Linked DNA regions of Paraburkholderia bryophila. The protein of the gene in region 1 interacts with the protein of each later gene in a pairwise test. Links are inferred from orthologs where the notes say so. Each region holds a gene or a part of one and is shown in the gene's direction. Other genes may lie near its edges.

Evidence for each region.
Region 2: the proteins of GGD40_RS03380 (region 1) and grxD interact in binary tests that used the Escherichia coli proteins (3 or more experiments, as listed by UniProt). The link is inferred for Paraburkholderia bryophila from one-to-one orthologs.

What each region holds. Positions count from the first base shown.
Region 1 is NZ_JACCAS010000001.1:778,148-790,157, forward strand. Bases 4,789-7,575 are described here. They hold GGD40_RS03380 (BolA family protein), read left to right. Parts: upstream 4,789-5,916; coding sequence 5,917-6,234; downstream 6,235-7,575. Other genes in these bases: GGD40_RS03365 (protein adenylyltransferase SelO), read left to right, coding at 4,789-4,799; msrB (peptide-methionine (R)-S-oxide reductase MsrB), read left to right, coding at 4,840-5,271; GGD40_RS03375 (septation protein A), read left to right, coding at 5,385-5,915; GGD40_RS03385 (peptidylprolyl isomerase), read left to right, coding at 6,245-7,024; purL (phosphoribosylformylglycinamidine synthase), read right to left, coding at 7,162-7,575. In the rest of the region: GGD40_RS03355 (3-hydroxyacyl-CoA dehydrogenase NAD-binding domain-containing protein), read right to left, coding at 1-1,226; GGD40_RS03360 (3-(methylthio)propionyl-CoA ligase), read right to left, coding at 1,421-3,097; more of GGD40_RS03365, read left to right, coding at 3,243-4,788; more of purL, read right to left, coding at 7,576-11,256; GGD40_RS03395 (FAD-dependent oxidoreductase), read left to right, coding at 11,583-12,010. UniProt on the Escherichia coli protein: Transcriptional regulator that plays an important role in general stress response. Has many effects on cell morphology, cell growth and cell division. Acts by regulating the transcription of many genes, including dacA (PBP-5), dacC (PBP-6), ampC and mreB.
Region 2 is NZ_JACCAS010000001.1:3,253,315-3,265,319, reverse strand. Bases 435-3,216 are described here. They hold grxD (Grx4 family monothiol glutaredoxin), read left to right. Parts: upstream 435-1,560; coding sequence 1,561-1,872; downstream 1,873-3,216. Other genes in these bases: GGD40_RS14615 (DODA-type extradiol aromatic ring-opening family dioxygenase), read left to right, coding at 2,666-3,216; GGD40_RS14620 (UbiX family flavin prenyltransferase), read left to right, coding at 1,934-2,533; prmC (peptide chain release factor N(5)-glutamine methyltransferase), read left to right, coding at 574-1,422; prfA (peptide chain release factor 1), read left to right, coding at 435-563. In the rest of the region: more of prfA, read left to right, coding at 1-434; more of GGD40_RS14615, read left to right, coding at 3,217-3,451; GGD40_RS14610 (APC family permease), read right to left, coding at 3,630-5,225; GGD40_RS14605 (cold-shock protein), read left to right, coding at 5,707-5,910; GGD40_RS14600 (Hsp70 family protein), read right to left, coding at 6,022-7,272; GGD40_RS14595 (MFS transporter), read left to right, coding at 7,462-8,955; GGD40_RS14590 (nitroreductase family protein), read right to left, coding at 9,035-9,628; GGD40_RS14585 (MFS transporter), read right to left, coding at 9,839-11,122; GGD40_RS14580 (TetR/AcrR family transcriptional regulator), read left to right, coding at 11,278-11,919; GGD40_RS14575 (DUF1415 domain-containing protein), read left to right, coding at 11,995-12,005. UniProt on the Escherichia coli protein: Monothiol glutaredoxin involved in the biogenesis of iron-sulfur clusters.

The sequences.
Region 1 (12,010 bases):
GACGTGTTCGACGCCAGAATCGCACCGGGCTTCGCGACTTCGTCGAGACGCTTGAATACCTGCTCTTTCACGCCGAGTTCTTCGAACACGGCTTCGACGATCAGATCGGCGTGTTTGAGGTCGTCGTAGGACAGCGTGGGGGTGATCAACGCCATGCGCTGTTCAAGCGCCTCGGGCTTGAGCTTGCCCTTCTTGACGGTGGCTTCGTAGTTCTTGCGGATCGTCGCGACGCCGCGATCGAGCGCTTCCTGTTTGGTTTCCAGCAGCGTGACCGGAATGCCCGCGTTGATGAAGTTCATCGCGATGCCGCCGCCCATCGTGCCCGCGCCGATCACCGCCACCTGGGCGATGTCGCGCACCGGCGTATCGGCCGGCACATCGGGAATCTTGCTGGCTGCGCGTTCGCCGAAGAACGCATGACGCAGCGCGTGACTCTCGGGTGTCTGCACCAGCGCGACGAAGCATTCGCGTTCGAACGCGAGGCCCTTGTCGAAACCGTTCTGCACGCCCGCTTCCACCGCGTCGATGCATTTCAGCGGCGCGGGGAAATGCTTCGCCATCGCCGAGACGGTGTTGCGCGTGAACTGGATGAAACCGGCCGCGTTCGGATGCTCGATCTTGCGATCGCGCACGCGCGGATGCGGGCCTTCTTTCGCGCCGACCTTGCGGGCGAACGCGAGCGCCGCTTCGGCCAGATCGCCTTGCACGACTTCGTCGAACAGACCCGACTCGGCCAGCTTCTCGGACAGGACCGGCGCGCCGGACACGATCATGTTGAGTGACGCTTCGAGGCCGATGGCACGCGGCAGACGCTGCGTGCCGCCCGCGCCCGGCAGAATGCCGAGCTTCACTTCCGGCAGCGCGATCTGCGCGCCGGGCGCCGCGATGCGGTAATGCGCGCCGAGCGCCAATTCCAGACCGCCGCCCATTGCAACGCTGTGAATCGCCGCGATCACCGGCTTCGCGCTGCTTTCGACCACCTTGATGACGGTGGCGAGCGTCGGCTCCTGGGTCGCTTTCGGCGTGTTGAATTCGGTGATGTCGGCGCCGCCCGAAAAGGCTTTGCCCGCGCCCGTCAGCACGATGGCCTTGATGGCCGGATCGCTCTGCGCGCGCTCGATTCCTTCGACGATGCCGGCTCGCGTCGACAGGCCGAGGCCGTTCACGGGAGGATTGTTCAGCGTGATGACGGCCACGCCGTCATGAGTTGTGTAGTCCACTGCCATCTCTGCCTGCCTCCATGCGATTCATGCCATGTTGCGGTTGAGGCGGCGCATGATGCGCCGCCCGTCCGGTTCATCGAGTCGGATCATTGTCCGCTTGTTGCCAGCGAGTGGGCGACTCGCTGCTCGACTCGCTGATCGATTAACCGGGGTCAGCAGGCAGAATACACAAAAAAGCACGCTCGTTCAATTTACTGTTAGGCGGGGTTTCCCCTAACCAGTGGACAATCCTTCTGGTCTTCCAATGCCGACGGCAGCACGTGATCGCGGAACAGATCGCGCAGCTTCAGCTTCTGCAGTTTGCCGGTGGCCGTGTGCGGCAGTTCGTCGACGAAGGCGACGTCGTCGGGAATCCACCATTTGGCGACCTTGCCGTCGTAAAACGCGAGCAGCTCCTCGCGCGTCACGTCGAAGCCCGCGCGCTTGACGACCACCAGCAGCGGCCGCTCGGTCCACTTCGGATGCGCGCAGGCGATGCAGGCCGCTTCCGCGACCGCCGGATGCGCGATCGCGACGTTCTCGACGTCGATCGAACTGATCCATTCGCCGCCGGACTTGATCACGTCTTTCGAACGATCGGTGATGTTCAGAAAACTGTCCGGGTCGATGGTGGCGACGTCGCCGGTGGGAAACCAGCCGTCCACCAGCGGCGAATCGTCCTTGCGGAAATACCGGTCGATCACCCACGGCCCACGTACATGCAGATCGCCGAACGCGACGCCGTCCCAAGGCAGTTCCTGACCGTCTTCGCCGACGATCTTCATATCGACGCCGTACAGCACATGGCCCTGCTTTTCCAGCAGTTTTCGCTGTTCGGCGAGCGGACGTTGCGATTGCTCCCACGTCAGTTTCGCTAGCGTGCCGAGCGGCGACATTTCGGTCATTCCCCATGCGTGAATCACCTGCACGCCGTAGTCGTCCTCGAAGGCGCGCAGCATGGCAGGCGGACACGCCGAGCCGCCGATTACCGTGCGATTCAACGACGAAAACCGCACGCCCGCCTCGCGCAGGTAGTTCAGCAAACCGAGCCATACGGTCGGCACGCCGGCGGAATACGTGACGCGTTCGCTTTCCATCAACTCGTAAAGCGACTTGCCGTCGAGGTCCTTGCCGGGGAACACCAGCTTCGCGCCGGTCAACGGCGCGCTGTGCGGAATGCCCCATGCGTTCACATGGAACATCGGCACGACCGGCAGCACGGCGTCGCGCGCGGACAGGCTCATGGCATCGGGCAAGGCCGCGCCGAACGCATGCAGCACCGTCGAGCGATGCGAGTACAGCGCGCCCTTCGGATTGCCCGTCGTGCCGGACGTATAGCAAAGGTACGAAGCCTGGCGCTCGTCGAGCGCCGGCCACGCGAAGTTGCCGTCTTGCGCATCGACCAGCGTTTCGTAACTGAGCACCGGCGTTTGCATGGCCGGCAGATGCGCTTCGTCGGCGAGCGCGATCCAGCCGCGCACTTTCGGGCACTGCGGCGCGAGTGCGTCGACCAGCGGCGCGAACGTGGTGTCGAACATCACGTAGGCGTCGTCGGCATGATTGACGATGTAGGCGATCTGGTCGGGAAAGAGACGCGGATTGATCGTGTGGCACACCGCGCCGAAGCCGGTCGTGCCGTAATACGCTTCGAGATGCCGGTAGCCGTTCCATGCCAGCGTTGCCACCCGTTCGCCCGGTTCGACGCCCAGCGCGATCAGCGCCTGCGCGAGCTGCCTGGCGCGTTTTTCGCAATCGCGGTAGGTGTAGCGATGCAGGTCGCCTTCGATACGCCGCGACACGATTTCGGTGCCACCGAAATGCCGCGCGGCATGCGCGAGCAACGAGGATACGGTGAGCGGCACGTCCATCATCTGTCCAAGCAGCGGCGTCGTCATAAAGAGAAGTTTCCTCGTCCTGGTTTCTGGTTGCTTCAACACCCTCCGGCATGCCGGCCGACTATCCGCGACGAAGCGGCTGGAAGCCAGCCTGCAGCGCCGCGGGCGCGGACTTACAATATCGGTTAATCCAGAGGCGCTCAACATGTCGTTTTCCCCAAGCTTTGCAGGGTTATCCGGGCCGTTAGCGGCTCTTTCCAATGCCCTTGTCACCTCGCCTGAAAACGCGTTCGCGCGGCTCGGCAGCGTCTTCCTGACCCGTCTGCCGGCGGCGCCGCTCAATGCGCCGTACATGGTCGGCTTCTCCGCGGAGACCGCCGCGCTGCTCGGTTTAGAGCCGGGGCTCCAGAGAGACCCCGGTTTCGCCGAACTGTTCTCCGGCAACGCCACGCGCGAATGGCCCGCCGAGGCGCTGCCGTATGCCTCGGTGTATTCGGGGCATCAGTTCGGCGTATGGGCCGGCCAGCTCGGCGACGGCCGCGCGCTCGGTCTCGGTGAAGTCGCGCATCACGGTCAACGCTTCGAGCTGCAACTCAAAGGCGCGGGGCGCACGCCCTATTCGCGCATGGGCGACGGCCGCGCAGTGCTGCGCTCGTCGATCCGCGAGTTTCTGTGTTCGGAAGCCATGCATCACCTCGGCATTCCGACCACTCGCGCGCTGTGCGTGGTCGGCTCCGATCAGCCGGTGCGGCGCGAAGAGATCGAAACCGCCGCGGTGGTCACGCGGGTCGCACCGAGTTTCGTGCGCTTCGGCCACTTCGAGCATTTCTATTCGAACGATCGCACCGACGCGCTGCGCGCGCTCGCCGATCACGTGATCGAGCGTTTCTATCCGCATTGCCGCGACGCCGACGACCCCTATCTCGCGCTGCTCGACGAAGCCGTGAAATCCACCGCCGATCTGATGGTCGAATGGCAGGCGGTCGGCTTCTGCCATGGCGTGATGAATACCGACAACATGTCGATTCTCGGCCTGACGATCGACTACGGTCCGTTCGGTTTCATGGACGGATTCGACGCCGGCTACATCTGCAATCACTCCGATTCGCAAGGCCGTTACGCGTACAAGATGCAGCCGCAGATCGGCTACTGGAATCTGTTCTGTCTGGCGCAAGGGCTGTTGCCGCTGCTCGGCGAACAGCACGAAGAAAGCGTGCGCGGCGACAAAGCGATCGAAGACGCGCAGCGCGTGCTCGCCGGTTTCAAGGAGCGTTTCGCGCCAGCGCTGGAACGGCGCATGCGCGCGAAGCTCGGCCTCGAGACCGAACGAGACGGCGACGACACATTAGTGAATCGTCTGTTCGAGGTGATGCACGCCAACCGCGCCGATTTCACGCTGACGTTCCGCCATCTCGCGCGCGTGTCGAAACACGACGCGAGCGGCGACACGGCGGTGCGCGACCTGTTCCTCGACCGCGCCGCGTTCGACGCGTGGGCGAACGACTACCGCGCGCGCCTGTCCCATGAAACACGCGACGACGCCGCGCGCGCCATTGCAATGAACCGGGTCAACCCCAAATTCATTCTTCGCAATCATCTGGCGGAAACGGCGATTCGCCGCGCGAAAGAGAAAGATTTCTCCGAAGTGGAGCGTCTGGCGGCGGTGCTGCGCCGCCCGTTCGACGAACAGCCCGAGCATGAAGCGTATGCGGGGCTGCCGCCCGACTGGGCAAGTTCGCTGGAAGTGAGCTGCTCGTCGTAGTGCAGTCCCCAAAACAAGCCCCGAGACAGGAACCCCGACCATGAACAAGCCCGACGACCTCAACCCCAACACCCCCGACGTCCCCGCCGTGCAGAAAGACGACGCCGAGTGGCGCAAGCAGCTCTCCGACATCGAATACCAGGTGACGCGCCACGCGGCCACCGAGCGCCCGTTCACGGGCCAATATAACGACCACTGGGACCGTGGCATTTACGACTGCGTGTGCTGCGGCACGCCGCTCTTCGAATCCGACACCAAGTTCGACGCCGGCTGCGGCTGGCCGAGCTACTTCAAGCCGATCAACGGCGAAGTGATCGCCGAGAAAACCGACCGCGCGCACGGCATGCTGCGCATCGAAGTGCAATGCAAGAACTGCGGCGCGCATCTGGGCCACGTGTTCGAAGACGGCCCGGCGCCCACGGGTCTGCGTTACTGCATCAATTCGGCTGCGTTACAATTCGAGCCCAAGTAACGCAGCGCGGAGTCCGGCGCATTGCCGGTGGGGCCTGCGTTGCAGGCGCCCGCCGGCCGTTTCGCGCCGCGTCCCTCATTCCTCGACTCCTTCTGCGAATTCCCGACCAGATAATGAAATTCCTGTTCGATCTGTTCCCGATCATCCTGTTCTTCGTCGCCTTCAAGATCTGGGGCATTTTCACGGCGACGGCAGTGGCGATCGTCGCCACGCTGGTGCAGATCGCGTGGGTGGCGTTCCGTCACCGCAAGGTCGATCCGATGCTGTGGGTGAGCCTCGGCGTCGTCACCGTATTTGGCGGCGCGACGCTCGTGCTGCACAACGACACCTTCATCAAGTGGAAGCCGACCGTGCTGTACTGGGCGTTTTCCGTTGCGCTGATCGTCTCGCAACTGGCCTTCAACAAGAACCTGATCGAAGCGATGATGGGCAAGCAGATCACGCTGCCGCACGCGATCTGGGGCAAGCTGAGCGTGGTCTGGGCGATCTTTTTCGTGCTGCTCGGGCTCGTCAACCTGTTCGTCGCGTACCACTACACCACCGACCAGTGGGTCAATTTCAAGCTGTTCGGCGCGACCGGCTGCCTCGTGGTGTTTATCGTCGGACAGAGCTTGTGGCTGTCGAAGTACATGAAGGAAGAATGACATGACCGAAGCCAATGTTTTCATGCACGCCACCACCGCCGAACGCGCCGCGCTGATCGAAGCGCGCCTCACCGCCGCGCTCGCGCCGGTCGCGTCGATCCAGATTAGCGACGACAGCGCGCAGCACGCGGGCCATGCCGGCGCCTCGGCCGGCGGTCATTTCAGTGTCACGATCGTGGCCGCCGCATTCGCCGGCAAGGCCCGCGTGGCGCGGCATCGCATGGTGTATGATGCGCTGGCCGATGCCATGCAGCGCGGCATTCATGCCCTTGCAATCACGGCGTATACGCCCGAAGAATTCGCTTTGTTGCCCCGCTAGGAACCTTCCGATGACCTTGAAGAAAACCCACCTTTGGGTATTGCTGGCTGCGTTCGCGGCCGCACCTGCATTTGCACAGAACATCGCTGTCGTGAACGGCACGCCGATTCCGAAAGCACGCGCCGACGCGCTGATCGAACAACTGGTGCATCAAGGCCAGCAAAACACGCCGCAACTGCAAACGGCCGTGCGCGAAGAGCTGGTGAACCGCGAAATCCTGATGCAGGAAGCCCTGCGTCGCGGCCTGCCGAATCGTCCGGACATCAAGGCGCAAATCGCCGTCGCGCAACAAACCGTGGTGCTGCGCGCGCTGATCGAAGACTTCGTGAAGAACAACACGCCGAGCGACGCCGAAGTCACCGCGCGTTACAACGCGCTGATCAAAGATGCGGGCGGCAAGGAATATCACCTGCACCATATCCTGGTGGACAACGAACAGCAGGCAAAGGACCTGATCGCGAAGATCAAGGCCGGCGCAAGCTTCGAAGATCTGGCCAAGCAATACTCGAAGGACCCGGGATCGGGCAAGAACGGTGGCGACCTGGACTGGTCGGACCCGAAGGCTTATGTGCCTGAATTCGCAGACGCGGCCACGCATCTGCAGAAAGGCCAGATGACCGACACGCCGGTGCATACGCAATTCGGCTGGCACATCATTCGTCTCGACGATACGCGCGCCATCACGCCGCCGCCGTTGGAGCAGGTGCGCCCGCAGATCGTGCAGCAGATCCAGCAGGAAAAGCTGCAAGCGTTCGAAGAAGGTTTGCGTAAGAACGCGAAGATTCAGTAAGCGGGTTACTTGCCCACTGGCTAAAACGAACAAGCCGCCCTCGGGCGGCTTGTTTGCTTTGATGGCCTGGTTGTTTTACGTTTTGCCCAGTGTGAAAAAAAACCGCCCGAGGGCGGTTTTTTTGTTTCTGCTCAACCTCAACCCAACCAGCGGCGTGCGTTCTGGAACACGCGCAGCCACGGGCTTGCGTCCGTGCTGCCTTCACCCCAGCCTTCCGGATGCCAGCTCATCTGCACCGCGCGATGCACGCGCTCGGTGTGCGGCATCAGCACCGTGAAGCGGCCGTCCGGCGTGGTGACCGACGTGATGCCGTCAGGCGAGCCGTTCGGGTTGAACGGATACTGCTCGGTCGCCTGACCACGGTGATCGACAAAGCGCATGGCCACCGCCGCCTTCGACGCGTCGCCCTGCTGCGAGAAGTCCGCATAGCCTTCGCCGTGAGCGATTGCCACCGGAATGCGCGAGCCTTCCATGCCGTTGAAGAAGATCGACGGCGAAGCCTGCACTTCGACCAGCGAGAAGCGCGCTTCGAATTTCTCCGACTTGTTGCGCGTGAACTTCGGCCACGCTTCTGCGCCCGGAATCATCGACGCGAGGCTGCTCATCATCTGGCAACCGTTGCAGATGCCCAGCGCGAACGTGTCTTCGCGACCGAAGAACGCGGCGAACATATCGGCCAGTTGCGCGTTGAAACGGATCGCCTTCGCCCAGCCTTCGCCGGCACCCAGCGTGTCGCCGTATGAGAAGCCGCCACAGGCCACCGCCCCGGCGAAATCCGCCAGATTGGCACGGCCTGCCAGCAGATCGCTCATGTGCACGTCGTGCGCGTCGAAGCCGGCGCGGTCGAATGCGTACGCGGTTTCGAGGTGCGAGTTCACGCCTTGCTCACGGAGGATCGCGACACGCGGACGAGCGCTCTTGCCGACGAAGGGTGCGGCCACGTCTTCCGAAGGATCGAAGCTCAATACCGGCGTGATGCCCGGATCGGCCGCGTCCGACAGCATGTCGTATTCGGCGTCGGCGCAAGCCGGGTTGTCGCGCAGACGCGAGATACGCCAGCTCACTTCGCTCCACGTGCGATGCAGATCGGTGCGCGGCGCTTCGTAGATCTTCTTCGCGTCGCGATAGATTTCGATCGTGTCGCGCTCGTTGAGCTTGCCGATCACATGCGAGCACGCCGACAGGCCGTGTTCGCGCAATGCGGCCAGAACCGAATCGCGGTCCGTTGCACGCACCTGGATCACCGCGCCGAGTTCTTCGTTGAACAGCGCACGGATCGTGCGGTCTTCGCGGCGGCCGCTGGTCTGCTTGGCCCAGTCTTTCGCGTCGCCGTAGTCGGATTCGTGGCTCGGATCGAGCACCAGCATGTCGACGTTCAGCGACACACCCACGTGACCCGCGAACGCCATTTCGCACACCGTCGCCCACAGGCCGCCGTCCGAGCGGTCGTGGTACGCGAGCAGCTTGCCTTGTTGATTCAGCGCCTGGATCGCGGCGAAGAAACGCTTCAGATCTTCCGGATCGTCGACGTCCGGCACCGTGTCGCCGACCTGCTGCGTGACCTGCGCGAGAATACTGCCGCCCAGACGATGCTGGCCACGGCCCAGGTCGATCGCGATCAGCACCGAGTCGCCCACGCCGTCCGTACCGTTCGCACGACGCAGTTGCGGCGTGAGGTGCTTGCGTACGTCTTCAACCGGTGCGAACGCCGAGATGATCAGCGAGACCGGCGCGACCACTTCTTTCGCGACACCGTGGTCTTCCCACTTGGTGCGCATGGACAGCGAATCTTTACCGACCGGAATGCTGATGCCGAGCGCCGGGCACAGTTCCATGCCGATCGCCTTGACCGTGTCGTACAGCGCGGCGTCTTCGCCGGCTGCGCCGCACGCGGCCATCCAGTTCGCCGACAGCTTGAGCTTGTCGAGCGATGCGATCGGCGCGGCCGCGATGTTCGTGACCGCTTCGCCAACCGCCATGCGGCCCGACGCCGGCGCGTTGATCACGGCGAGCGGCGTGCGCTCGGCCATGGTCATCGCTTCGCCGGTAAAGCCCGCGTAGTCCATCGTGGTAATCGCGACATCGGCCACCGGCACTTGCCACGGGCCGACCATCTGGTCGCGCGCCGTCGTGCCGCCCACCGAACGATCGCCGATGGTAATCAGGAACGACTTGCTCGCAACCGTGGGGTGACGCAGCACGCTGACCGCGACGTCCGGCAACGCAATCCCGGTGACGTCCACCGGTTCCAGCTTCTGCTCGACCCGCTTGACGTCGCGATGCATGCGCGGCGCTTTGCCGAGCAGCACTTCCATCGGCATATCGACCGGCTGATGCGCGCTGTCCGCGTTCTGCTCGGAGTCGATCACCTTCAGTTGACGCTCGGCGGTTGCCGTGCCGATCACCGCGAACGGGCAACGCTCGCGTTGGCACATGGCTTCGAACGCCGGCAGATCGGCCGGCGCGATGGCCAGCACGTAACGTTCTTGCGCTTCGTTCGACCAGATTTCGCGAGGCGACAAGCCGCTCTCTTCGAGCTGGATCTTGCGCAGATCGAACAACGCGCCCTTGCTCGCGCCGTCGACCACTTCCGGGAACGCGTTCGACAAGCCGCCCGCGCCGACGTCGTGAATACTCAGAATCGGGTTCTTGTCGCCAAGCTGCCAGCACGCGTTGATGACTTCCTGCGCACGGCGTTCGATTTCGGGGTTGCCGCGCTGCACCGAGTCGAAGTCGAGCTCGGCGGTATTCGTGCCGGTCGCCATGGAACTCGCCGCGCCGCCGCCCATGCCGATCCGCATGCCCGGGCCGCCGATCTGGATCAGCAGCGAGCCTTCCGGCAGATCGTGCTTATGCGTGTGCTGGTCGGAAATATTGCCGATCCCGCCGGCGATCATGATCGGCTTGTGATAACCGCGCACCAGACCCGCGACGTTCTGCTCGTAAGCGCGGAAATAGCCGCCCAGATTCGGCCGGCCGAATTCGTTGTTGAACGCGGCGCCGCCGAGCGGACCGTCGATCATGATTTGCAGCGGCGACGCGATGCGGTCAGGACGGCCATACGCTTCGTGCTGCTCGGCCGGATTGCGGTGTGTGAGGGGCTGCGCAACGTCGCGCGCGTTTTCCCATGCCTCGACGCCGTCCGGCAACGCCAGATTCGACACCGTGAAGCCGGCGAGACCCGCCTTCGGACGCGCGCCGCGACCGGTCGCGCCTTCGTCGCGGATTTCACCGCCGGAGCCGGTGGAGGCGCCCGGGAACGGCGAGATCGCGGTCGGGTGGTTATGCGTTTCCACCTTCATCAGCGTGTGCGTGAGTTCGACGCCACGGCGGTAGTGTTCCGGCAATTCGCTCGCGCCGAGGTCGGCCGGCGTGCGCGGGAACCAGCGCTCGGCCATGCCGCCCGCCATGATCGCCGAGTTGTCCGAATACGCGACGATCGTGCCTTGCGGGTTCAGCTTCTCGGTATTGCGGATCATGTTGAACAGCGAGATGTCCTGCTTCTCGCCGTCGATGGTCCAGTCCGCGTTGAAAATCTTGTGACGGCAGTGTTCGCTGTTGGCCTGCGCGAACATCATCAGTTCGACGTCGGTCGGGTTGCGGCCGAGCTTCGTGAACGCGTCGACGAGGTAGTCGATTTCGTCGTCGGCGAGCGCCAGGCCCAGTTCCGTGTTCGCCGCTTCCAGCGCGCCGCGGCTGTGGCCGAGCACGTCGACGGTTTGCAGCGGCTTGGCCGGCAGTTCGTCGAACAGATGCAGCGCGTGCTCGCGCGAACTCGACACGCTTTCGGTCATGCGGTCGTGCAGCGCGGCGACGACGGCCGCGCGGGCTTCGTCGGAGAGCGCCTTCTTGCCGCCCAGCAGGCCGCTCTTCAGCGTGACCGTGTACTCGACGCCGCGCTCGATCCGGCGCACCTGCGTGAGACCGCACAGATGCGCGATATCGGTGGCCTTGCTGGCCCACGGCGACACCGTGCCGAAGCGCGGCACCACGAGGAAGGTTTCGGCCGTGCCGCGCTCTTTGCTTTCTTCGAGCGGATCGCCGTAGTGCATCAGCGCTTCGATCTTCGCCGTGTCTTCAGCGGACAGCTCGCTCTGGGCGTTGACGAAGTGCAGATACTGCCCGCGCACGCCGATGATGTTCGGGTCGATGCGCGTGAGCGTGTCGAGCAGGCGGGTTTGACGGAAATCGGAAAGGGCCGAAGCGCCGGGGAAACACGAGAAGTGGGCCATGGACTTGACTTTGCGTCGCTCAGTGATGCCGAGAAGTCGCGCGTGCAGGCGACGTGAGGCGGAAAGGAAGTCCGAGATTATACCCCGGGAAAGGGCTTCCGGCGGCCTTGCCGGTGCGCTTTCGGCCTGCTCGCGGCGCGCCGCGCGACGCTTTCCGGCGTGCCGCCCGCGTGGCCGCGCGAGCGCTTTGACTGCTATCATTCGGCCTTTCACCAGATCGGCGCGAGCGGCCTGAGGCAATGAGTCAGACCGGGCAACGCGCGCCGCATGTCACGCTCAACGGGAGCGCGCCGCTTCGGCGTCCCGTCGGCCATTCGAATCAGAACATGGATGTCATCGTCATCGGCGGCGGGATTGCGGGCGTCGCCACCGCTTATCAATTGCGCGCGGCCGGTCACCGGGTCTGCGTCGTCGAGCGTCACGCCACGGTGGCGCAGGGCGCGACCTATGGCCACGGCGGCACCGTGCTGCCCACGCCGCTCGACGTCTGGTTCGGTCCGACTTTCATGGCCAGCCGGCAAAACGCCAGAAACGGCGTAATCAGCAAGACCGGCTTCACCGGCCCGGCGCGCCAGTTCGTCAAACAACTCGCCACCTTGCAGGACCCCGAGGCCTTCAGCCGCCAATATGGCCGGCTACGTCCGCTGATCGAGCTGTCGCGCGAAGCCATGGCCGACGTCGAAGCGCGCTTCGGCCTCGAATTCGAACAGACCAGCGGGTTGCTGTACCTCGTGCGCTCCGCGCAGGAGTGGGA
Region 2 (12,005 bases), 2.5 Mb from region 1 along the record:
AGCTCAAGTTCGAGTCGGGCGGTCACCGCGTGCAGCGCGTGCCGGCCACCGAAACGCAAGGGCGCATCCACACGTCGGCGTGCACGGTCGCGGTCATGCCGGAAGCGGATGAAATCGGCGAAGTCGAAATCAACCCGGCCGATCTGCGGATCGACACGTTCCGGGCGTCGGGCGCGGGCGGGCAGCACATCAACAAGACCGATTCGGCCGTGCGTGTCACGCACTTGCCGACCGGCATCGTCGTCGAATGTCAGGACGACCGTTCGCAGCACAAGAACAAGGATCGCGCGCTGAAGGTGCTGGCCGCGCGCATCAAGGACAAGCAGTCGCAAGAACAGCACGCGAAGGAAGCCGCCACGCGCAAGAGCCTGATCGGCTCGGGCGACCGCTCGGAGCGGATTCGCACGTATAACTTCCCGCAAGGGCGCATGACCGATCACCGGATCAACCTGACGCTGTATCGCCTTGACGCGCTGATGGACGGCGATCTCGACGAGTTGATCGCAGCGCTCGTCAGCGAACATCAGGCCGAGTTGCTGGCGTCGCTAGGCGATTCGGACTAAAGCGCCGACGATGAATGCCACGCCCGTCACGCCCACCGCGTTGTTGCGCGCGTCGCCGCTGCCGCCGCTCGAAGCGCGGATTCTGCTCACGCACGTGCTCGGCTGGCGTCATACGCAGTTGATCACGCGGAGCGATGAAACGCTCGAGAGCGCTGCAGTCGAGCGTTATCGCGCATTGGAAGCGCGGCGGGTGGCCGGTGAGCCGATCGCGCAACTGGTCGGCGCGCGGGAATTTTTCGGCCTCGATTTCGAAGTCACGCCGGACGTGCTGATTCCGCGGCCTGAAACCGAATTGCTGGTCGAAACCGCCCTGGCGGCAATGGAAGGCCTGTCGCGGCCGCGCGTGCTCGATCTCGGCACCGGCACCGGCGCAATTGCGGTCGCGATCGCGTCGACGCGGCCGGACGCGCAAGTCCACGCGCTGGATCGCTCCGCCGAAGCGCTGGCGGTGGCAACGCGCAACGCCGCGCGTCTCCTGGACGCAAAACGCCCCGGCGGCGCCACGGTTTTAAGCCAAAGCGACTGGTACGCGGCGCTCGACGCCGCGCTGCGTTTTGACGTGATCGTCAGCAACCCGCCGTATATCGCGAGCGGCGATCCGCATCTGGCGGAAGGCGATCTGCGCTTCGAACCGCGCGGCGCACTCACCGACGAAGCCGACGGCCTCAGCGCGATCCGCGCGATCGTCGCCGGCGCGCCCGCGCGCCTCGCCGCCCACGGCGTCTTGTGGATCGAACACGGCTACGATCAGGCCGACGCCGTCCGCGCGCTGCTGACGGCGCAAGGGTTCGCACAAGTGCGCTCGGAGCGCGATCTGGCGGGCATCGAACGAATCAGCGGCGGGCGGTTGCCCGGCTGAATCAGACGTCAAACCCGCCCTCGGACCACGATTCACACAGAAGTCATCCCAAGGTCGAAGCGGTGCTCGGCCGGCTATACCGAAATCCGCTATCATTTCAGCCTATTCCCTACACATCACGGAACCGCAAGGTCAGTCATGGATACGCAACAACGCATCAAGCAAATCGTCGACGAAAACGGCGTCGTCCTCTTCATGAAGGGCACCGCCCAGTTCCCGATGTGCGGTTTTTCCGGCCGCGCCATCCAGATTCTGAAGGCGTGCGGCGTCGCGGAAATCAAAACCGTCAACGTGCTCGAAGACGACGAAGTCCGCCAGGGCATCAAGCAGTTCTCGAACTGGCCGACCATTCCGCAGCTCTACGTGAAGGGCGAATTCGTCGGCGGCTCGGACATCATGATGGAAATGTACGAATCGGGCGAACTGCAGCAACTGTTCGCCGCGGCCTGAACGGCCCCGGTTCGACTGTTCGTTCACGAACTTCACGAGTTCATCTAAGGCGCCGCGAGCCATGGAAACACGCGCTGCGGCGCCCCGCCGGCTGATCGTTGCGATCACCGGCGCAACCGGCGCCATCTACGGTATCCGGTTGCTCGAGACGTTGCGCCGGCTGGGCGGCGTCGAGAGCCATCTGCTGATTTCGAGCGCGGGCTGGCTCAACATCCAGCACGAACTCCAGTTGAGCAAAGAAGACGTGCATCCGCTCGCGGATGTCGTCCATTCGGTGCGCGACGTCGGCGCAAGTATCGCGTCCGGCTCGTTCGCGACCGACGGCATGGTCGTCGCGCCTTGTTCGATGAAGACGCTCGCGAGCGTCGCGCACGGTTTCTCCGACAACCTGATCACCCGCGCCGCCGACGTCACCCTGAAGGAACGCCGCCGGCTCGTGCTGCTGGTGCGCGAAACGCCGTTCAATCTCGCGCACCTGCGCAACATGACCGCGGTCACGGAGATGGGCGGGGTGATCTTCCCGCCGCTGCCGGCGTTCTACAACCAGCCTGCGTCGATCGACGAAATGGTCGATCACACGGTAGCGCGCGTGCTGGATCTGTTCGCGCTGGGGCCGGCTATGTCGCCCGTGTGGCAGGGTTTGCGGGACGCGCAGGACTGACGTCAAGCGCCCCTCATTAACAACACCAGCGACACAATCAATTCCGTTTTCACCCGTTTATCAAACCGCGGTGCGGACCTATATTGATAGCAACCCAACCTTTTCGCCCGCCCTCCCGGCTGCGTTGCTGACATGAACCGCTTGCCTTCGCTTTTCCTTTCCCACGGCGCGCCTACGCTTCCGATCGACCCTTCCCTACCGTCCGCCGAATTCGGTGTGCTGAGCGCGCAGTTGCCGCGTCCGCAAGCCGTGCTGATGCTGTCGGCTCACTGGGGCACGGCACAGCCGGTGGCGAGCACGTCTGCCGCGCCGGAAACCATCCACGATTTCTACGGCTTTCCGCGTCAGTTGTACGAAATCCAGTACCCGGCGCCGGGCGCGCCCGAGGTGGCGCGGCGCGCGGCTGTGCTGCTCGGCGAACATGGCGTGCTTGCCGACACCCAGCCGCACGGGCTCGATCACGGCGCCTGGGTGCCGATGCTGCTGATGTTCCCCGACGCCGACGTGCCCGTCGCACAGTTGTCGATCCAGCCGCATCAGGACGCTGCGCACCATTTCCGCGTCGGCCGCGCGCTGCGCTCGCTGAAGGACGATGGCGTGATGGTGATCGGCTCCGGCCAGATCACGCACAACCTGCGTGCGGCGGATTTCTCCGCGCGTCCGGAAGATGCCGATCCGCGCGTCGCCGAATTCACCGACTGGTTCGAAGACAGACTGGCCGCGCACGACATCGACGCGCTGCTCGACTATCGCCGCCAGGCGCCGCACGCGGTGCTGATGCATCCGACCGACGAGCATCTGCTGCCCGTGTTCGCGGCGCTGGGCGCGGCCGACGACGACTATTCGCTGGCGATTCAATCGCTCGGGACCTACCAGCGTTCGCTTGCAATGACGAATTACGTGTTCGGCAACGCCTGATCGGGCAACGGGCGCGACAGCGGCGCAACGTAGCCAAACGCCCAACCGTCGCGCCAAATCATTACGCCAAATGAAAAGCCCGCCTGAGTCACCTCAGGCGGGCTTTGTTTCGTACCGGACCTAACCAAACCTAACCAACCACCGTCCGGCAAACATCCTTCAGGCCAGCCGCCGCAACTTAATGCGCGCCCATGCCTTCGAGCACTTCGTCATGCTCGTCGCGCTCGTCCAGATATTCCGAACGGTAGCCGCTGTTCACGCCCCAGTAGTAGAACACCAGCGAGAACGCGATGACGACCAGCATGTCCCAGCCGTACGGCAAGACGCCGCGACCGCCGAACTCCTTGCTGCCGATCAGCGACAGGATCGCCATCACCGGCAGGTAGGCCACCAGCCACCAGGCCGCCTTCAGGTCACGGCCCCAGCCGCCGAAGCCCGACTTCGCCTGGAAGTAGAAGTACACCGGCAGCGCCACGACCATCAGCAGAATGATTTCGCCGGTCAGCGGCCACTTGGCCCAGTAGAGGATCAGCGACGCGCAAACGAACGCGAACGGCGCGATCACCTTCATGCCCGGGATATGCAGCGGACGCTCCAGATCCGTCGCCGCCCGGCGCAGCGCCATCAGGCTGATCGGGCCGGTCAGGTACGAGATCACGGTCGCGACCGAAATCACCGCCGCGAGCGAGCTCCAGCCGCGGAAGAAGAACATGAAGATGAACGAGACCAGCAGGTTGAACCACATTGCCTGACGCGGCACGCCGTAGAACGGATGCACGTTGCCGAACATCTTCGGCATCGTGTTATTGCGTTCCATTGCGTAGATCATGCGGCTGGTGGTCGCCATGTAGGTCGTGCCGGTGCCGCTCGGGCTGACGAACGCGTCGACGTACAGCAGGATTGCCAGCCAGTTCAGGTTCAGCGCGATCGCCAGTTCCGCGAACGGCGAAGCGAAGTTGAAGTGGCTCCAGCCCTTCATCACGTCGGCCGGGTTCACCGCGCCGATGTAAGCGATCTGCAGCAGCACGTAGATCACCAGCGCCAGCAGGATCGAACCGATCACCGCGAACGGCACGCTCTTGGCAGGATTGCGCGCTTCACCCGCGAGGTTGATCGGGCTCTGGAAACCGTTGAACGCAAACACGATACCGCTCGTCGACACCGCGGTCAGCACCGCCGACCAGCCGTACGGCGCAAAGCTGCTCGCTTCACCGAAGTTTTCACGATGGAAGCCCGTGAACATCAAACCGAGAATCGTCGCACCGGGAATCAGGAACTTGAAGACCGTGATCGCCGAATTGGCGCGCGCGAAGAGTTTCACGCCCCAGTAGTTCAGCATGAAGTAAATGATCACGAGCGCCGCGGACAGGAATAACCCGTTGTGAGTTAATGACCCGTCCACGAATAGCGCATGCGCCCATGGATACGGCCAGGTACTCATATATTGAATGGAGGCTTCCGCCTCGATTGGAATCACCGAGACAATGGCGATCCAGTTGGCCCACGCGCTGATGAAACCGACCAGCGCGCCATGCGAGTAGCGCGCGTAACGCACCATGCCGCCGGACTCCGGGAACATTGCGCCGAGTTCGGCGTAAGTCAACGCAATCGCGAGAATCACGACCGCACCGATCACCCATGCACAAATGGCAGCCGGGCCGGCAATTTTTGCAGCCTTCCACGCGCCGAACAGCCAGCCCGATCCGATGATCGAACCCAAGCCGGTCAGCAGCAGCGCGACAGGGCCGATGTTCCGTTGTATAGAACTTTTCACGTCTTCTCCTGTGTCGGCCGGAGTGAGTGCTTGAGCACTGACTTCGGACCTATGCAAATTTGCATCCGAACCATACCGGCACCACGTGACGTCGCTTGCAGCGGGACGGGGTGATACGCATGTCGATGCGGCGACGGTCCATTCTAGTCAGGTGCAACCGACGCGCGGCGCGTAGTTTAACGGTTGCACCCTCGCGCTGCAGCCCAACTAAGGGTTCTCCCTGGCAAAAAAATCAGACGTACAGCAAGCTTTGTAAGCAACTTTTACGCCCGTTGCCCGAATGTGTGGAAAGTTGCCAGGAGAGTGTTGACCTTCTCTCAAAATGGCCGTATAAAGTCGGGGCAGGAATTCAAGCGGCGAGTGAATTGGTCTTTCGTAGTTCGCCCATCAACGGTACTCCGGTTGGTCCTATTACCCCTTCCTTGATTTTCATGCACTTTCTGGGCTTCGGCCTTATTTACCATCTTTAGGAACAAGTAATATGGAAACCGGTACCGTCAAGTGGTTCAATGACGCAAAGGGCTTTGGCTTCATCACGCCGGACGGCGGTGGCGAAGATCTGTTCGCGCATTTCTCGGAAATCCGCACGGAAGGCTTCAAGACGCTGCAAGAAAACCAAAAGGTTACGTTTGAAGTGAAGACGGGCCCGAAGGGCAAGCAAGCTGCCGACATCAAGCCGGCGTAAGCTTCACGCTTCCTTCTGGACGCAAAAAAACCCCGCCTCGGCGGGGTTTTTTTATATCTATCCCAACTACTCGCGGTGATTATCTTCGCGGTATGCGATTGATTAGTCGGTTTATCCGAAGAGACGTCGCGCGTGAATACCGAGACCTGTCGCGACACTGGCGAGACGATCGCCGAATACCGGCTTAGCGTCGGGAAATGCCGCCGCCAATGCGCCCGATAGAAACGCCAAGCCCGTCGAACCGCCGGTGAAGTAAATCGCGTCGACGTCGCGCGTCGCAATGCCGGCGGCCTGCACCGTGTCGCGCGCCGCCTGCACGATGCGCTGCGTTTCGTCCTGGCCGGCTTTGATCAGTTGTGCTTCGTCGAACGCGAGGCGCAGATCGTCTTCCACTTCGTCCAGATCGATTACGGTCTCGCCGCCCGCCGCCACGCCGATCTTGGCTTCTTCCGCGTGCGCCGCCAGCGCGTGGCCGAAGCGTTGTTCCACCACGCGCATCAAACGGTCGTGATGCTTGACCTCGGTGAAAAGGTGCCGCATCAGCGAGAGTTCGCTGACGCGCTTCGGTGCGTAGACGGTGTTGATCAGGTGCCAGGTCGCCAGGTCGAAATAGACCCGGTTCGGGATCTCGCGGCCTTCCGGATCGAGCGCCTGATAACCGAGCTCGCGCAGAATCGTCACCAGTTCGACGCGGCGGTCGAAGTCCGTCCCCGCGACGTGCACGCCGTGGTGCGCGAGCACGTCGTCTTTGCGCTCCACGCGGGTCATGCGCTGCGGACCGACGCGTACCAGCGAGAAGTCCGACGTACCGCCGCCAATGTCGGCCACCAGCACGAGCCCCTCTTCCGTCAGATGCGACTCGTAGTCGAACGCGGCCGCGATCGGCTCATACTGGAAGTGGATCTCGCGCAAACCGACCGAACGCGCGGCCGCTTCGAGCTGCTGCTGCGCCATCTGGTCGGCGCGCGGATCGTCGTCGACGAAAAATACCGGGCGGCCCAGCACGGCGCGGCTGATCGGAGCGCCGGTGGTCTTTTCGGCCGAGCGCTTCAGATGGTCGACGAAAATCGCGATCACATCCGTGTACTTGATCGCGGAGCCATCGCCGAGATCGGTCGAATTCTCGGCGAGCGGCGAGCCGAGAATGCTTTTCATGGAACGCATCAACCGGCCGTCGAAACCGTCGATGTAGGCGGCCAGCGCCGCCCGCCCGAACTCGCGGGTGTTTTCATCGGTGTTGAAAAACACCGAAGTGGGCAGCGTCGTATAGGCGCCCTCGACCGGCGCAAGCCTGAGCGCGCCGCCGTCAGGAACGGCAACGGCCGAGTTGGAAGTACCGAAGTCAATCGCGCAATAGTTCATGGCAGGAATCGCCGCTCACGGCTGGCGCGGACAGAAAGGGGAGCGGCTTTGTAACACGAAAGCCCAACCAGCATCAACTGACGCTTGAGGACCGCTCGCATTCACGCGTAAGGGCCGCCCGACGGAACGAATATTGCTGAATTCGACAGGATACGCCGCCAATTTTCGGACTTGAGGAGACTTCGAGCAATGAGCGCGCCGCCTACCGCTGCTGTCCACGAAAAACCCGCCGCCGTCGTCGAGACGGATTTGCCGTCGCGGCTCGACCGCTTGCCGTGGGGACGTTTTCATTCGCTGATCGTCGTCGCGCTAGGCGTGACGTGGCTGCTCGACGGATTGGAGGTAACGCTGGCAGGCGCGGTGGCGAGTGCGTTGAAGTCGAGTCCGTCGTTGCACTTTTCCAACGCTGACGTGGGGCTGGCCGGCAGCGCCTATATCGCCGGCGCGGTGCTCGGCGCGCTTGGCTTCGGCTGGCTGACCGACCGGCTCGGCCGTCGCAAGTTGTTTTTCATCACGTTGGCGCTGTATCTGGCGGCCACGGCCGCGACCGCGCTGTCGTGGAATCTGGCCAGTTTTCTGCTGTTTCGTTTTCTCACCGGCGCCGGGATTGGCGGCGAATATACGGCGATCAATTCGACGATCCAGGAATTCACGCCGGCCCGCGTGCGCGGCTGGACCGATCTCGGCATCAACGGCACGTTCTGGGTGGGCGCGGGGCTCGGCGCGGCCGGCTCGCTGGTGCTGCTCGATCCGCATCTGCTGCCGGCGGACTGGGGTTGGCGCGCGTGCTTCTTTATCGGCGCGGTGTTGGCGCTGGCCATTTTGCCGATGCGCATCTGGGTGCCCGAAAGTCCGCGCTGGCTGCTGACGCACGGCGACGAGCCCGACGCACGCTCGATCGTCGAAGGCATCGAAGCGCGCTTTCGCCACGAGGGGCATGAGCTCGCCGACCACGATCTGACGCGCCTGAAGCTGCGAGCGCGGGACCACACGCCACTGCGCGAGGTATTCCATACCCTCTTCAACGTCCACCGACGGCGGGCGCTGGTCGGCCTCTCCTTGATGACCGCGCAGGCGTTCTTCTACAACGCGATCTTCTTCACCTACGCGCTGGTGCTCACCGATTTCTATCAGGTGCCGGGCGACCACATCGGCTGGTATCTGCTGCCCTTCGCACTCGGCAACTTCCTCGGGCCGCTGCTCCTCGGCCGCCTGTTCGACGTGATCGGACGACGCAAGATGATCGCCGCGACTTACGGCCTGTCCGCGATCCTGCTGACGATCAGCGGCTATCTGTTCGAGCAGCATCTGCTAACCGTCGTCACGCAGACGATCGCGTGGATGGTGATTTTCTTCTTCGCGTCGGCGGCGGCGAGTTCGGCTTATCTAACGGTCAGCGAATCGTTTCCGCTTGAAATCCGGGCGCTGGCCATCGCCGTGTTTTACGCCTGCGGCACGGCGCTGGGCGGTATCGCGGGGCCGGCGTTCTTCGGCCGCCTGATCGATACGCATCAGCGTAGCGAAGTGTTCTCGGGCTATCTGGTGGGCTCGGCGCTGATGCTTGCGGCCGCGGTGATTGCTGCGATCTGGGGCGTGGACGCCGAGCGCAAGTCGCTCGAGAGCATTGCCGCGCCGCTATCGAGCGTGGTTGACGAGCAGGACGATTGGAACAACGCGGAATGAAAAACGCGCGGTCAGCGCCGCGCGTTCCTAACTGCCTTCTATCTTCTACGAAAGACGTGATCCCAAATCGTGCCGCCGCTCAGAACGCCTTCTTCCACGCGCCGCCATAGGCGATATCCGCCAACGGCAAGCGCTGACGCACCGACTTTTCGCGTTCGCGCAGCACCGGGTCGAGCTTGTCGACTTCACCGTAATGGCCGAGCGAAATGATCGCGATCACGTCGACGTCGTTCGGCAATTCGAATGCCGTACGGAACGCGCTCGGATCGAAACCGCTCATCTGATGCGCGGCGAGGCCGAGCGCATGCGCCTGCAACACCAGCGCCATGGCGGCCGCGCCCGCGTCGTACGGCGCGCAGCGATTCACTTCGCCCTTGTTGGTCAGCGTGTGCGTGGTCACCGCGATCAGCACCGGCGCCGGCGCATTCCAGCCCTGGTTGAACGGCACCAGCGTGGCGAAAGCCTTCTTGAACGAGACTTCGTCGACGCTGCGATCGAAGACGAGAAAACGCCACGGTTGTGCGTTATACGACGAAGGGGCCCAGCGAGCCGCCTCCAGCACGGCGTGCAGATGCTCGCGGCTCACCGGCTCGCTCGAATACGCGCGCGGGCTCCAGCGGCCTGCAATCAGCTCGTGGATGGCAACTTCGGTAGGGGCGGGTTTGTTGGCCATGCGCTTCTCTCGGTCGAAATTCATGATCGACGGGCAACTGCCCGGGGCCACATAGCATAACCGGGCTTCGACGCGCGTGCTCCAACCTGTACGCAGTTAGTTTTCACGCTGGCTGCAATGCAAAAACGGCCCCGTGGGGCCGTTGCGGTGAGCTGTGCCGACAAGCATTGCCAAGCGCGGTTCGCTGCCGGCTTGCCGCACTGCCCAGCCTCACGCCACCTGCGGTTCCGGCACCTTGGCCGGCCGGTTGATACGCAGCACGATCAGCGCGGCCACGAGACACAGCCCGCCCGAAATCATCGACGCCACCGTGTAAGTCCCGAGGCTCGCGCGCAGCATGCCCGCGCCGAGCGCCGCGAAGGCCGCGCCGAGCTGATGGCCGGCCACGACCCAGCCGAACACCACCGGCGCCGACTCCTTGCCGAAAATGTCCGTGGCGAGACGCACGGTCGGCGGCACGGTCGCGATCCAGTCGAGCCCGTAGAACACGGCGAACAGCGGCAGGCCGAAGAAGTCGATACCAAACGCGTGCGGCAGATAGATCAGCGACAAACCGCGTAGACCGTAATACCAGAACAGCAGCACCCGGCTATTGAAGCGGTCCGACAGCCAGCCCGACAACGTCGTGCCGAACAGATCGAAGATGCCCATCGCGGCGAGCAGCGACGCGCCCTGCACTTCCGTCATGCCGTAGTCGCCGCACATGGCGATCAGGTGTGTGCCGACATAGCCGTTGGTGCTCGCGCCGCAGATGAAAAAACTGAAGAACAGCAGCCAGAAGTCGCGCCGCTTGCTCGCCATGGCGAGCGTGCCGAACGCGATGGCGAGCGGATTCTGTTTGCTGCCGACGGCGGCGATCGGCGCGTCGTGCGCTTCGCCGTACGGGCGCAGCTTCATGTCGGCCGGACGTTCCGGCAGCAGAAACGCGACCAGCGGAATCACGATCGCCGCCGCGATCGCCACGACCCACACGACGTTACGCCAGCCGTGATGCTCGGCAATGGCCGCGAGCATCGGCAGAAACACCAGTTGGCCGGTCGCCGAACTGGCCGTGAGAATGCCCATCACCAGGCCGCGGCGCGTGGTGAACCAGCGCGTCACCACCGTCGCCGACAGCGACAACGCCGCGACGCCCGTCGAGCCGCCGACCATCACGCCCCAGATCAGCACCATCTGCCACGGATGCGTCATCAGCGACGACAGCGCCACGCCCGCCGCCATCGTGCCGAGCGCGGCCAGCAGCGTGGGACGCACGCCGAAACGCTGCATCGCGGCCGCCGCGAACGGGCCCATCAGCCCGTACAGCGCGATATTCACCGAGATCGCGAGCGAGATCGTCGCGCGGCTCCAGCCGAACTGATGCTCGAGCGGCAACATCATCACGCTCGGCGTGGCGCGCGTGCCGGCCGCCGCCAGCAGTACCAGAAACACCACTGCGACCGTCAACCAGCCGTAGTGGAAACGCCCGCCAATCAGTCTCGCTGCCCAGTTCATCGGTTCTCCAGTCGATGCCGGCACCGCAGGCCGCACCGCTCGCATTGTTACGACTTCGGTAAAGGACTTGTGACAGATCTGTCACAATGAGTGTTGCGATATTAGTTACTGACCGGTAACATGTCAAGGCGTCAAATACATCGAGGTGATCATTCATGTCCGATAGCGAAACGCCCAAAGCGGCCGGCACACGACGCGCGCGCAGTGCGCAGACGGCCGGACCGCAAGCGCAGCAGCATCTGCTGCGCGCCGCGGACGAACTGTTCTATCGCGAAGGCGTGCGCACGGTCGGCGTGGACGCGGTGGTCGAGCGGGCGGGCGTCAACAAGATGAGCTTATATCGCCAGTTTTCGTCGAAGGACGATCTGGTGATGGCTTATCTGGAGCGCAAGGACGAGCAGTTCTTCGGCTATGTGGAGAAGAGTTTCGCCAAACATCCCGGCGAGCCGGCCAGACAATTGCAGCAGTATTTCGACGACCTCGCGGTGCGTGCATCAGTCGACGACTATCGCGGCTGTCCGTTCGTCAACGTGTCGGTGGAGTTTCCGGACGTCGCGCATCCGGCGCGGCAGTTCGTGTATGACAACAAGGCCCGGCTGATGGCGCGGCTCACCGGCCTCGCGACCGACGCCGGCGCCGATGATCCGGTGGCGCTGGCCAACGCGCTCGGGTTGATGATCGAAGGCGTGTACGCAGCCAGCCAGACTTATGGGCCGGGGTGCGGGCCGATTCTGGCCGCCCCGAAGGCGGCGGCGCAGTTGATTGCGGCGGCTTGCGGCGCGGCGTCCGCGGGTTGAGGTGGATCGGCATCCGTGCCGATCGGTGCCGTTAGAATGGCGCTTTCTTCTCACGCTCTCCCGCTCTTATTTGCCATGCCGTTGCC